One region of the Pseudoalteromonas sp. Angola-30 genome, then DNA from elsewhere that is predicted to be linked to it. Evidence: predicted binding sites of a transcription regulator. Region 1 holds the regulator's gene; the other holds the start of a gene.
The links. The regulator FliA, encoded in region 1, starts transcription of late flagellar genes. The targets are predictions, from matches to a motif close to CTAAAGNTNNNNNNNNNNNNGCCGATA.
Positions count from the first base shown of each region.

Region 2: a site for FliA is predicted at 3,671-3,697, ahead of pomA (flagellar motor protein PomA). Genes of this name have one in related genera too.

Region 1 is NZ_JAQREI010000012.1:48,267-55,911, forward strand. Features, by position in the region: gene flhF (flagellar biosynthesis protein FlhF) at 1-1,450, shown strand, start outside; gene PSH54_RS14505 (MinD/ParA family ATP-binding protein) at 1,443-2,303, shown strand; gene PSH54_RS14510 (RNA polymerase sigma factor FliA) at 2,330-3,040, shown strand; gene cheY (chemotaxis response regulator CheY) at 3,082-3,465, shown strand; gene PSH54_RS14520 (protein phosphatase CheZ) at 3,481-4,248, shown strand; gene PSH54_RS14525 (chemotaxis protein CheA) at 4,264-6,507, shown strand; gene PSH54_RS14530 (protein-glutamate methylesterase/protein-glutamine glutaminase) at 6,559-7,645, shown strand, end outside.
Region 2 is NZ_JAQREI010000002.1:514,961-522,605, reverse strand. Features, by position in the region: gene PSH54_RS05325 (DNA topoisomerase III) at 1-1,164, opposite strand, end outside; gene PSH54_RS05320 (hypothetical protein) at 1,210-1,716, opposite strand; gene PSH54_RS05315 (flagellar motor protein MotB) at 1,928-2,848, opposite strand; gene pomA (flagellar motor protein PomA) at 2,851-3,618, opposite strand; gene PSH54_RS05305 (exodeoxyribonuclease VII small subunit) at 3,934-4,176, shown strand; gene ispA ((2E,6E)-farnesyl diphosphate synthase) at 4,179-5,066, shown strand; gene dxs (1-deoxy-D-xylulose-5-phosphate synthase) at 5,169-7,031, shown strand; gene PSH54_RS05290 (hypothetical protein) at 7,224-7,645, shown strand, end outside.

The DNA of each region.
Region 1 (7,645 bases):
AGATATGCGCACCGCACTGAAAGAAGTTAAAGATGAGCTAGGTGTTGATGCCGTTATTATGTCGAACAAAAAACTCGCTAATGGTGTAGAAATTGTTGCCGCAGTAGATTACGACAAAGCAGCCCCTAAAGCCGCAGCACAACCACAGGCAGCGCCTGCTCCGCAAAGAGCCGTGCAACAGCCTACTCATAACTTTGTAAAGCCAGAGCCTAAGCGTGCGCAACCTGAGCCACAAGCAAAAGTAGCTGATAGCTTACAAGCTTTATTAGAGCGTCAGTCGCCACGCCCTCGCTCTCCTGAGCTAGCCTCTATGTTTTCGCAATCAGGTATTGATACGTCTGAGCATTACCAAGAGCCAGCACAGCCACGTACGACAAATATGTTTGCTCGCGAAAATGAAGCGCCAAAACGCATGCAAACCCAAGCAGACAGCCTAGGCTTTGATGACTTAGATCAAGACTTTGACGATTTAGATGCGCCGGTTGCACCGCGTAGTCAAGCTAATAACAACGAAAGCGCCCAAATGAGCGCGATGCGTGATGAAATGAACGCAATTCGCCAGTTACTAGAACACCAAGTATCGGGTTTAATGCAGCAAGATATGGCACGTCGCGACCCTACACGTGCATGCATGATTGACCGTTTAGTTGGCATGGGAATAGATAAAGACGTTGCAGAGCAAATGGCGTGTTTTATTCCAGATGACGTATCGCGTCAGCAAGGTTGGAAAGCATTATTGCAAATGGTTGAAGATCAAATGCAAACCACCAATAACGAAATTCTTCGCCAAGGGGGTGTGTATGCACTTGTTGGGCCTACTGGTGTAGGTAAAACAACCACAGTAGCTAAACTTGCCGCATTAGGCGCACAAAAGTATGGCGCCGACAAAGTTGCCCTAATCACCACTGATACATACAGAATTGGTGCGTATGAGCAGCTTGCAACATATGGTCGTATTATTGGTTGTGGTGTTAAACAAGTAAAAGATGCTAATGAATTAGCTGAAGTTTTATATCATTTACGCAATAAGCGTCTAGTATTAATTGATACAGCGGGTATGAGCCAACGTGATTTACGCCTTACAGAGCAATTAAATACGTTAATGCGCAACCAGCGAGTAGATATACGTAGTTATTTAGTATTAAGTGCCACAGCACAAATAAATGTACTGCAAGAAACCGTAAGACATTTTAAAAAGGTTCAGCTAAGCGGTTGTATTTTCACTAAGTTAGATGAATCATTAAGTTTAGGTGAGATTATTAGTATAGCGATTCAAAATCGTCTTCCAATAGGGTATCTTACTAATGGTCAGCGTGTACCAGAAGATATTCGCGTTGCAAATGCTGAAAAACTAGTAAAAAAAGCTGAGCAATTGTATTTAAAAAGAGCAAAAGCACAACATTCAAGGCACCAAGCAGTGGCGCCAAGCACAGTAGGGATGTATGATTAACACAGTATTAGATCAAGCAAGCGGCCTGCGCAAAATGAGTCAAAACAACAACAACGGCGTAAAAGTTATCGCTGTCACCGGCGGTAAAGGAGGGGTGGGTAAAACCAACGTCTCTTTAAATACTGCTATTGCTTTAGGGCAGCAGGGTAATCGTGTATTAGTATTAGATGCCGATTTAGGCCTAGCTAATTGTGATGTAATGCTAGGACTACGTGTTGAAAAAAACTTATCTCATGTCCTTTCAGGTGAGTGCGAACTTGACGAGATTTTAGTTGAAGGCCCAGGCGGTATTAAAATTGTGCCTGCTACATCAGGCTCGCAAAGTATGGTGGAGCTAACCCCATCTGAGCATGCTGGGTTAATTCGTGCCTTTAGTGAGCTTAATACCGAATTTGATATTTTAATTGTAGATACCGCCGCTGGTATTTCTGACATGGTGCTGAGTTTTTCTCGTGCAGCGCAAGATGTCATGGTGGTGGTGTGCGACGAGCCGACCTCTATTACTGATGCCTACGCGCTTATTAAAGTACTTAGCCGCGAGCATGGCGTTTATAAATTTAAAATTGTTGCAAACATGGTGCGCAGTATGCGCGAGGGTCAAGAGCTTTTTGCAAAGCTCTCTAAAGTAACAGACCGCTTTTTAGATGTGTCTATGGAGCTTGTTGCGACTATTCCATATGATGAAAATATGCGTAAATCTACGCGTAAACAAAAAGTAATTGTCGATCTTTTCCCTAATTCACCAGCAGCAGTCGCGTTTAAAACATTAGCGACAAAAGCAGTAAAATGGCCTATACCTAATCAACCTTCAGGACATTTAGAGTTTTTCATTGAGAAGCTAGTAAACGGCTGATTATGACAACATCGGTGAAAAGAGCTATGGGATATCAATCAACACAAAATTTAAATGTGATTGTTGAAAAGCACGCGTCGCTTGTCAAAAAAGTGGCGTGCCATTTAATAGCTCGTCTTCCTCCTAGCGTTCAGCTTGATGACTTAATCCAATCGGGAATGATTGGCCTTATCGAGGCCTCAAAAAACTTTGACGCCAGTAAAGGGGCAAGCTTTGAAACGTTTGCTGGTATTCGTATCCGCGGCGCTATGCTTGATGAAATGCGCAGAGGGGATTGGGCACCACGTTCGGTGCACCGTAAAAGCCGATTAGTAGCCGAAACTATCACAGAATTAGAAAATAACTTAAATAGAGAACCAAAAGATACTGAAGTAGCTGAAAAACTTGATATTTCGCTAGAAGAATACCATCATATTTTAAATGATGTTAATTCCAGTAAAGTGCTTGGTATAGAAGATCTAGGGGTAGATGAAGATGTTATTAGCCCTGCAGGTCAAGATTTAGCGCTAGACAAACCATTTAATAATGTTAAAAATGAACGGTTTAATAATTCATTGTTAGAGGCAATAAAGTCTTTACCAGAGCGAGATGCAATGGTGCTTTCTTTGTATTACAACGATGAAATGAATTTAAAAGAAATTGGGCATATACTCGATGTAAGTGAATCGCGTGTAAGTCAGATACATGGTCAGGCGATGATTAAGCTCAAAGCAAAAATCAATGACTGGATAAACTAGTAGTAAGTAAATTATAGGTTAAGACCTCACCGGAGGATGTTTTGGATAAAAACATGAAAATTCTTGTTGTTGATGATTTCTCTACAATGAGACGTATTATAAAAAATCTGTTGCGTGACCTAGGGTTCACGAATGTTCAAGAAGCTGACGATGGTTCTACAGCATTACCTATGTTGCAAAATCAGGTTTTTGACTTTGTTGTAACCGATTGGAACATGCCAGGCATGCAGGGTATTGACTTGCTAAGAGCCATTAGAGCTGACGAAAAATTAAAACATATTCCGGTTTTAATGGTGACGGCAGAAGCTAAAAAAGAACAAATAATAGCGGCAGCGCAAGCAGGTGTTAATGGCTATATTGTTAAGCCATTTACTGCTGGTACTTTGAAAACTAAATTAGAAAAAGTGTTTGAACGCTTAGGTTAATGAGAGGAGAGGCTTATGTCAGCACCAGCTGCGCCTCAAATTACTTTAGAACAAGCTCGTCAGCTCGTCGTTTTTTTAGAAAACGGTGAGCAAGATAAAGCAGATCAATTAATTTTAGATACTGCCTCTCAAGAGCAATCGCAGCTTTTTGCTGAAGTAGGTAAGTTAACACGCCAATTACACGAAGCCCTTAAAAGCTTTGAACTTGATACGCGTTTAACCGATTTAACCACTGATGCAATACCGGATGCGAAAAAGCGCTTAAACTATGTCATGGAAATGACAGAAAATGCAGCTAATAAGACAATGGATGCGGTCGAAGCAAGCCTTCCTATTGCGCAGCAGCTAGCAGATGAAATTGCACATATTAAGCCTACTTGGGATAGGCTTATGAACCGCGAAATAGAGCTGGGCGAGTTTAAAACCTTATGCCACAGCATCGACAAGTTTATGAACAGCTCTCATCATAAAACTGATGAGTTGCAAACTTTAATGACCAATGTACTAATGGCGCAGGATTTTCAAGATTTAACAGGCCAGGTTATCCGCCGTGTAATTGAATTAGTCAGAGAAGTAGAAGAAAGTTTAATCCACCTTTTAACAGCATTTGCTGCACAAGATGACAGCATTGTTGAAAGTAAAGAACAACAAGAAACAGAAGAACTGGTTGCCGCACAAACATTAGCAGGTCCTGAAGGCCCTATTATTGATAAAGAGTCGCGAAATGATGTTGTATCTGACCAAGACGAGGTCGATGACCTATTATCAAGTTTGGGCTTCTAAGAGGAGAGTAACTGCATGAGCTTTGAAGTCGATGAAGATATTTTACAAGACTTTCTTGTAGAGGCTGGAGAAATCCTAGAGCTTTTATCTGAACAGTTAGTTGAGCTAGAAAATAACCCAGAAGATACTGAGTTACTAAATGCTATTTTTAGGGGCTTTCATACCGTAAAAGGGGGGGCAGGCTTTTTAGCTATGACTGAGCTTGTTGATGCCTGTCATGGTGCTGAAAACGTATTTGATCTCTTACGCCAAGGGGTTAGAACTGTTAATTCAGAATTAATGGATGTGATTTTACAAGCACTAGATACCATTAATGAAATGTTTGCCACTATTCAAAACCGCGAACAGCCGGACCCAGCAGACCCTCAATTATTAGAAACCCTTCACAAACTTGGTCAACCGCCTACGGATGACGAGCTTACTGAAACAGCCCCCGAAGTTGTTGAACAAGAACCCGCAGCTCCCGTTAGCGCAACAGATGATGAAGACCCATTTGCATTTGATGAACTATTTGATGTGGCAGGTTCAAGCCCTTCAGCAGATAGCACGCAAATTGATGAAATTACAGAAGATGAATTTGAAAGCTTACTTGATGAGCTACACGGCAAAGGGCAAAGCCCGGTGTCGCAACCAAGTGCAAGTGCAGAGCCAGATTCAAGTTCAGATATTACCGATGATGAATTTGACAGTTTATTAGATGAATTACACGGTGTAGGTAGTTTTGGTCCGGTTGCAGGAGATACTTCAAGCAGTGAGCCAGAAGTAAAACACACAGCACCACCAGCGGCTGTTGCAAATGATAGCGGTGATGATGAAATCAGCGATGATGAATTTGAAGCACTGCTTGATGAACTGCATGGTAAAGGCGCCGCACCAGAATCAAAAGAAGCTGACACACCTGCACCGCAGCCACCTAAGGCTGCACCTGTAGCACAAACGCCAGCAAAACCTACGCCAGCAAAACCTACGCCAGAAAAGCCTACGCCAGCACCTGCAGCAAAACAAGCTCCGGCGGCAAAAGCCGCTGCGCCTACACCTAAAGTGGCTGAAAAACCAGCGAGTAGCGCTGCACCCAAAAAAGCTACGCCTCCACCTGCTGAAACCACAGTACGTGTTGATACAAAGCGTTTAGACCAAATAATGAATATGGTTGGCGAGTTGGTATTAGTACGAAATAGGTTGGTCAGTTTAGCGACCAATACAGACAGTGAAGCGATGGGTAAGGCGATATCAAATCTTGATGTGGTCACTGCTGATATTCAAGGTGCAGTAATGCAAACGCGAATGCAGCCTATCAAAAAAGTGTTTGGCCGATTCCCTCGCGTAGTTCGTGACTTAGCCCGTAGCTTAAATAAAGAAATTGATTTACAGCTTGTAGGTGAAGAAACCGATTTAGATAAAAACTTAGTTGAGGCACTGGCCGATCCGTTGGTGCATTTAGTACGAAACTCAGTTGACCATGGTATTGAAATGCCAGCAGCGCGTGAAGCTGCGGGTAAGCCTAGAACTGGTAACGTTACATTATCGGCTTCGCAAGAAGGCGACCATATTTTGTTAACCATTAAAGATGATGGTGCAGGTATGGATGCGGAAAAACTGAAAAAAATAGCGATCAGTAAAGGCGTTATTGACCATGATCAGGCAAGTCGCTTATCAGATACAGAAGCGTATAACTTAATATTTGCACCAGGCTTTTCGACCAAAGAAGAGATATCTGATATTTCTGGCCGTGGCGTAGGCATGGATGTAGTAAAAACTAAAATTACGCAGCTTAATGGCTCTGTGAGTATACAGTCAGAGTTGGGCGTAGGGACTATTTTAGAGATAAAAGTACCATTAACACTGGCTATTTTACCTACGCTGATGGTTATTGTTGGTGAGCAAACGTTTGCGTTACCACTTGCTGGTGTGAGTGAAATATTCCACTTAGATTTAACCAAAACCAATGTTGTAGATGGTCAGCTTACAATTATTGTTCGTAAAAAAGCGATACCGCTATTTTACTTAGAGCATTGGCTAGTTAAAGGTGCTGATTGTTCTCAGCGAAAAGCGCAAGGTCATGTGGTAATTGTACAAATAGGTACTCAGCAAGTTGGCTTTGTGGTTGATTCATTAATTGGCCAAGAAGAAGTTGTTATTAAGCCTCTTGATGCGTTATTACAAGGTACGCCTGGAATGGCTGGTGCAACAATTACATCTGACGGTGGTATTGCGCTGATTCTGGATGTACCTAATATGCTTAAGCATTACGCAGGATAAAATGTAGGCATACCTGTGTATGCCTACACATAAATTTAATAAGAGAGCGCAATGGCCGTAAAAGTTTTAGTTGTTGACGATTCCAGTTTTTTTCGCCGTCGAGTAAGCGAAATTCTTGAACAAGACAGCGGTATTGAAGTAATAGGTTTTGCTGTTAACGGTAGAGAAGCCGTAGAAAAAACAGCGCAGTTACGTCCAGATATGATCACCATGGATGTAGAAATGCCTGTGCTTGATGGTATTAGCGCAGTAAAAGAAATTATGGCGAGTAACCCAACGCCAATACTTATGTTTTCTTCATTAACCCGCGACGGTGCAACCGCAACTTTAGATGCACTTGATGCCGGAGCTATGGACTTTTTACCGAAAAAGTTTGAAGACATTGCACGAAATAACGAAGATGCAATCAAGTTATTGCAAGCCAAAGTGAAGGAAATTGGTCGCAGGCGTGCACCACGCCCTGTTAGGCCATTAACATCAAGTAAGACTACAGCTCCACCTGCAAGCAAACTAGCCACAACAAGCTCTTCGCTTAAACAACCTGATAGAAGCTTTCAACGTGCTGCCCCAGTGCAGACAACAACTACACCCAGTATGCCCACGCGTGCCAGCGGTAAACACTATCAAATAGTGGCTATTGGCACTTCAACTGGCGGGCCAGTTGCTTTACAAACTATATTAACCCAATTACCTGCTAACTTTGCACACCCTATTTTGTTAATTCAGCACATGCCGGCGGCATTTACGCCTGCGTTTGCGGCACGTTTGAATAGCCTTTGCAAAATACGCGTTAAAGAAGCGCAACAAGGTGACAGGCTAGAAGCCGGCACAGCCTACTTAGCACCTGGTGGACAGCAAATGATGGTAGAGGGGCGAAGTGGTAACAAAACGTTGCGTGTATTTGAAGATAATAGTGAACGAATAAGCTACAAACCAAGCGTTGATGTTACTTTTGCAAGTGTTGCTAAAAGCTACCAAGGAGACGTACTTGCTATTGTTTTAACCGGCATGGGCGCTGATGGACGTGATGGCGCGCGAATGCTTAAGCAATCTGGCGCAACAATTTGGGCGCAAGATGAAAAAAGCTGTGTGGTATACGGTATGCCTCAAGCTATTGCCAATGCTGGGCTTGCCTCTG
Region 2 (7,645 bases), on a different contig from region 1:
GGTAGGTACAATTGCGTGGTGTGCAGCCACTTTTGCATCGTTGAAACATTTGCTGTGTTTTTTAGCGTCTGCCCCATTCACAAACTCAGTATTTTGACCGCCATTAGCTGCAATTGCTTTTAAAATTGCAGGCGCATCTAAATGATGCTCTTTAGGCAAATAACGATTATCAGAACGAGGGTAAGTAATTAACTTATGACGCTCATAAAGCGTTTGGCAAATATCGAGTACTTGCTGGGCTGCCATACCATATGCCTTTGCAGCATCTATTTGCAGTGCCGATAAATTATAAGGCAGCGGCGCGCTTTGTTTTTTTTGTTTTTGTTCGAGCGCAGTGACTTCAGCTGGTTGATTGGCTATTCGCGAAGCGACGTTTTCGGCTAATGCATTATTTAAAACGCGGCCCTCTTCATCTTGGTACGGCTCGCAGGCTTTGCTTGGTAACCACTTGGCCACAAAGCTTTGCTGCTCAGGGGTTATTAAATGCGCCAACACTTCATAAAATGGTTTTGACACAAAGTTAGCTATTTCGTTATCCCGATTAACCACTAAACCTAAAATTGGGGTTTGTACGCGACCCACCGACAACACATTGCCAAAGCCTGCTTTTTGACCCGCCAGCGTATAAGCACGCGTAAGGTTCATACCAAATAGCCAATCTGCACGTGAACGCGCAAGCGCCGACACACTAAGCGGAATAAATTCACGATTTGAACGCATAGTAGTAAGCGCTTTTTTTACCGCCGCTAAATTTAAATCACTTATAAGTAAACGTTGAATGCTTTGCTTTTTGGTTTTACTTATTTTGGCTTGCTCTATGACTTCATCAACCAACAATTGGCCTTCGCGGTCGGGATCGCCCGCATGCACGAGTACTGATGCCTGCTTAATTAGCTTTTTTAGAATAGTTAATTGCTTACGCGTTTTCGTTTTTGCCTTGAGCTGCCATTGCTGTGGCACTATGGGAAGGTGTTCAAATTGCCACTTTTTAAAACGCGCATCATAATCATCAGGTTCAGCTTGCTCAAGTAAGTGCCCTATACACCACGAGACACAGTCACCATTAGCCACTTCTATATAACCATCGTGTTTTTTATGTGGTTTTGGCAATGCATCAGCAATAGCTCTGCCAAGTGATGGCTTTTCTGCGATATAGAGTTTCATGGGAGTTGCTCATTAACTGTTTATATGAACAGTAGTTTAGCACAGCTATTTAGAAGGTGGAGCGCTTTCTATTTTTGAGGGGGAATTACTTTTTTTAGCGAAAAGCATAATTAAAGGTAAATAACACACTATGACGGTGCCAATGTTGATAAAGGGCATTAACGTTTTGTAAATAATGGTGCTGTACGCTAAATCCCAAAGGTGACGGTCAACTAATCTGAATAATTGTAATATAGGTGCGCCAATAACCACTAACTGACCAATAACGCATTGCCATAAATAAACTTTATCTTTTATTCCCCAATAAGCTATTAACGCCATCCATATAATATCGGTAGCCGCCCATACTAAATAACGATAGATATAAATATCGTCAAACTCTCTCAAGCTAGAAGCTGTTATCCCCCCAAAGAAGAAAAAAGCGACGGTCAATAATGCAAATCTAAAGGCTAAGTAATCTTTAAATATAAAAAATATAAAAAGAGCCGGGCTTAGCATAAAGACCCAGCTTTTACTTAAAATACTAACGAAATACAAAAACCAATCAGGCAAAATGTTTTACCTTATTTTTCTTTTGTATCGTCGTCGGTACCATCACCATTACCTGGCATATCACAATATTTAATTATAACTTTCACAGCACATCCATTACATATGTTAAGGAAATGTACTTTAAGCTAAAATAATGAACTTGCCAAGATACTTAGGTGATTAAGTACCTTAAAAAGAAACTTAATTAGAGAAATTAGCGCCAGCTACTAGCCTAGCGCACATCAATAGGGTCTGACTCTTTAGCCTTACCTTGTAAGATTGATATTTCTACTCGGCGATTTCGGCGTCTATCTTCGTTTGAATCATTCGGAACAAGTGGACGAGTATCAGCACGCCCTACTACCATCATGCGGTTTTTATCAAACCCTTGTACCGTTTGTAATTCGCTTGCTACTGCTACAGCACGCTTTGACGATAAGTCCCAGTTATTAATATATAACTCATTAGAAACCTGAAAATCATCGGTGTGACCCGATACCGTAATTTCTCCAGGTACATCTTTTAATAACTCACCAATATCTTGAATTATGGGCTTAAACTTAGGTTGTAAAAAAGCACTGCCAGAGGGAAATGAGCCATTTTCACGGATACGAATAATGATTTGCTGCCCTAAAGATTCAAGCTCGATTGCACCATCGATAATTTGTTTTTCGAGCTGCTGCGCTATTTTTTTCACTAACTCGTTAGTTTGTTCTTGATCGGCGGCTGAAGTTGCTTGCTCTGAAGATTGCTGCTGCGATGTACTACGTGACTCGCCACCACGTTTATCGCCACGTTGCTCTTGTCTACCACCAGCAGAGCTTTCATCACCCGCTTGAAATTCTAACATTTGCTGGGTCATTTCAACGGTTTGTTGCTGAATGGTTTCTATCGGGGTAGGTTCAGGCTTACCAGGGGTAAATTCCATAGCAATAACCGAGGTCCCTTTAGGGATATCTTTTACTTCTATTTTGTTTTGCACACCAAATGCAAACTTCATCGAGCCTGCTATTTGCTTAAATTTAAGTACATCCATTTCTGAAAACGCGAGCAAAAGTACAAAAAAGCACATTAAAAGCGACATTAAGTCGGCAAATGTTCCCATCCAAGCAGGCAAACCTGGGGGTGGGCATTTGCACTCTTGATCAGACATGGTTACTCCTCGGTATCTACTTTGCGCTTAGACTCAGCAAGATAATTTTTCAAAATACCTTCAATTACTTTCGGGTTTTGGCCATCTTGAATACCTAAAATAGCATCCAGTATTAGACGCTGATTCATGGCTTCTTCGTCTTTACGAAGCTCAAGTTTTACCTGAATAGGAATAGCCACTACATTTGCTAAAAATGCACCATATAAAGTAGTTAATAATGCCACCGCCATTGCGGGGCCAATGGCTTTAGGGTCATCCATGTTAGATAACATAGCAACTAAGCCTATTAACGTTCCTATCATACCCATTGCTGGGGCTATATCGGCAAGTGACTTAAATAAACCGGCGCCCAGTTCGTGACGAGTTGTGGTTAAAGAAATGTCTTTTTGAAGCGTGGCACGAACTACATCAGCATCGTGGCCATCAACGAGCATATCTACACCTTTGCGCATAAAAGGGTTTGGTATTTCGGCTTCTTCGAGGGCTAAAAACCCCCCTTTACGGGCAGAATCAGCAAGTTCAACTGCTTTTTCAATCAGCTCTTCTGGCGATTCGATTTTAAACATAAATGCTTTACCAACAACTTTACCTATGCCCAAAAACTGCGACAAGGTAAAGTTTGATAACACAATAAATAGTGAGCCACCAAATACAATTACACTAGAAGGCGCATCGGCAAACATCCCCATTTCACCGCTACTACTCATAAACATGGACATGACAATTAAACCTATTGCGCCAAGGATCCCAATTATGGTTGCTAAATCCACATTTCCTCCAAAGTATTATACTTTGTTATTCAAACTTTTATTATTAACTGCTTATCGGCAAGATACTGAAATACTTAAGCCATTTTTGAAAAAAGTGTAAAACACTGTGTTTGGCCTAATTTTAGATCAAGATACCCTACTCGCCTAGCGGCTGATTAATTTTATTGTACACAGTGAGCACTAATACGCATCTTATACATGGTAAAAATGCGATTTAAACTGATATAACTCAAAAAACAACGATCATCCTTTGACCTAGTTTAGCATTCCCCCTAAAATTGGCTCCTAAATTTATCATGCTGGCTGAAATTAAACATGGCGACTAAAAAACCTGAAAACCTAAGTTTTGAACAAGCACTCGAAGAACTATCAACCATTGTCGGTGAAATGGAACAAGGTGATTTATCGCTTGAGCAGTCGTTAAAGCAATTTGAGCGTGGTATAGCCTTAGCTAACGCCTCAACGGGTAAGTTACAACAAGCAGAACAAAAAGTGTCTATTTTGATGGGTAATGACGAAAAAGCAGCGCTTACTTCATTTAACAACGATATGGAATAACCGTGAGCATACAAGAAAAAATAGAATGTGCTCAACAAGATGTCGTAAAGACCCTGCAACAGTACTTTGATCAACCCCTTGATACCGCACACACAGTAAAAGAAGCTACGCAGTACGGCTTATTTAACGGTGGCAAGCGTTTACGCCCCTTTTTAGTCTACGCAAGTGGTGAAATGCTCGGAGCTAATAAGCAAGATTTAGATATTCTTGCTGCTGCTATTGAGTGTATTCATAGCTACTCGTTGGTGCACGATGATTTACCAGCCATGGATGATGACGACCTTCGCCGTGGACGCCCAACTTGCCATATAGAGTTTGACGATGCGCACGCAATTTTAGCGGGCGATGCACTACAAACATTGGCCTTTGAGCTTATCTCGACTCACAATTTTACCTGCAGCGCGTCAACACAAGTAAAAATGATCAGCGCACTGGCTAAAGCATCGGGGCTTGAAGGCATGGTCGGCGGGCAAGGGCTAGATATTGCAGCCACAGATAAAGTGATTACAGTACAACAGCTTGAACGAATTCATAGATTAAAAACGGGTGCCTTAATCAACTGTGCCATTACATTGGGTGCATTATGTAGCGAAAAAGCAGACAAACAAACCTTAGAAAACTTAAGTGTTTTTGGGTATGCTATAGGGCTGGCATTTCAAGTGCACGACGACATTTTAGATGTTGAAGGTGACACATTTACTTTAGGTAAGCCACAAGGCTCTGATTTAGCTGCTAATAAAGCAACTTATCCGGCCCTATTAGGTATGCAAGGCGCCAAGCAAATGGCGCAAAATTTAATAGAGCAAGCGCATCAAGCATTAAACAAAATAGATGCTGATACCTCTACTCTAGCGGCGCTGGCAAACTACCTGATTAAACGTGACCATTGAGTGTTACATATACGTATTGCCATTTAGCACTGACATTATTACTCAACAGCGGTAACAACTAATAAGTTAGCACCGGTGTTAGCGAAGGATAAAATAAATACCATGACACTTGATAGTAGCAAGTATCCATTACTTAACTTGGTTGACGAACCAGCCCACTTACGCGATATAGCGCAAGATAAACTCCCTGCGTTTAGCAACGAGTTACGAGACTATTTACTCAACTCTGTTTCGCAAAGTAGCGGCCATTTAGCGTCTGGTTTAGGAACTGTTGAGCTTACCGTTGCTCTACATTATGTGTATAACACACCAGAAGATCGCCTTGTATGGGATGTAGGCCATCAAGCGTACCCGCATAAAATTTTAACGGGACGACGCGATTTAATGCATACAATTCGCCAAAAAGACGGATTACATCCATTCCCTTTTCGTGAAGAAAGCCAATACGATACCTTTAGCGTAGGCCATTCAAGTACCTCTATTTCGGCAGCACTTGGTATGTCTATTGCGGCTCAAAAAGAAGGTAAAGGCCGCAAAACTGTTGCTGTTATAGGCGATGGCGCCATTACAGCAGGTATGGCATTTGAAGCAATGAACCACTTAGGCGATGTAAAATCTGACATGTTAATCATTTTAAATGATAACGAAATGTCGATTTCTGAAAACGTCGGTGCGTTAACTAATCACTTTGCGCGTATTTTATCTGGCAGCTTTTACACAAACATTCGCGAAGGCAGTAAAAAGTTACTCTCTGGCGTACCTCCTGTTAAAGAGCTTGCCAGTAAAGTAGAAGAGCACCTAAAAGGAATGGTTATTCCAGGTACCTTTTTTGAAGAACTAGGTCTTAATTACATTGGCCCAATTGATGGCCACGATGTAAATATGCTCGTAGATACACTGCGTAATATGCGTAATTTAAAAGGGCCTCAGCTTTTACATATAAAAACCCAAAAAGGAAAAGGCTATAAACCCGCAGAAGCTGATCCTATTGGCTATCACGGTGTGCCAAAGTTTGACCCTAATACATCAAGCTTACCTAAATCTAAACCTGGTGCCGCCACTTTCTCTAAGGTGTTTGGTGATTGGTTGTGTGATATGGCCGAGCAAGATAAAAAATTAATGGCTATTACCCCGGCAATGCGTGAAGGCTCAGGTATGGTGCGTTTTTCAAAAGAGCACCCAGAGCAGTATTTCGATGTAGCCATAGCAGAGCAGCACGCTGTCACATTGGCCGCCGGTTTTGCCTGTGAAGGGTTAAAACCCGTTGTAGCTATTTACTCGAGCTTTTTACAACGTGCGTATGATCAACTTATCCATGATGTTGCACTGCAAAACTTACCTGTGCTTTTTGCTATAGACCGCGCTGGTATTGTAGGCGCCGACGGCGAAACACACCAAGGTGCATACGACTTAAGCTTTATGCGCTGTATTCCAAACATGGTTATTATGGCCCCAAGTGATACTAACGAGTGCCGCCATATGCTTTATACCGGTTATAAGGCTAATTGCCCTGTAGCAGTTCGCTACCCTCGTGGTAGTGCCGGTACTGCCGATATTCAAAGCGAAATGACGCTACTAGAAATAGGCAAAGCCAATACCATTAAGCAAGGCGCTAAAATTGCTATTTTATCCTTTGGTACTTTGCTTGAAAACGCGCAACTTGCTGCAAATGAGCTAGGTGCAACGCTAGTTAATATGCGCTTTATTAAGCCACTTGATACAAGTTTATTAGGTGAGCTTAGCCAAACTCATGATGTAATAGTAACGCTTGAAGACAACGCTATTTGTGGTGGCGCAGGCTCAGCGGTTAATGAATATTTAGCAGCGCAAAAAGCCAACCTAAAAGTGCTTAACTTAGGTATTCCTGATGAATTTATTAAGCACGGCACACAAGCGCAAATGCAAGATGAAATGGGTTTAGGCGAACAAGGCATTTTAAATTCAATAAAATCGTTTATCGCTTAATTATTTTTGCTAGCTAGTTTTTAAAGGGAGCCTGATGGCTCCTTTTTTGTTTTTTATTTTTAAATATTTGCATCCAATGTGTATTTCTACGCGTTATCTCTATGAGGTTAACACAGTAAATAGTACGTACTGAGGAGTATAAACAGGCACGTTATTTACTTTCATTTGATGGAATATTAAAAGGTAAAAATGATGAAAAAAGCTAATTTAACTCACCTTCATACACAAAACAGTTCACTTAAACGCCCCCTTTGTTTTTCAGCATTAGCGCTTGGGATAGTACTTGGTATTTCAGGGTGTAGCGGTGATGATGGAGAAAACGGTTTAGCCGGTACGCCGGGAGCAGATGGTCAAGATGGAAACGATGGCACAAACGGTAACCCCGGCTTTAGTGCAGCCACGTTTATTTTAGCTAATAACGGCGAACAAAACGCAGGCACTGTTGATTTAATAAACCAGGACGCTGCCAAATTAAAAACCTTTAATACCACTGCAAATGAAGGCGTAGCCTTTGATAGCCTCGGTAATTTAATACAAGCAAGCGACAGCGAAAATGGTAGCGTTAAAACTATATGCCAACTTGCTAATCGCGATGATGGTGCAAGCTTTAGCAC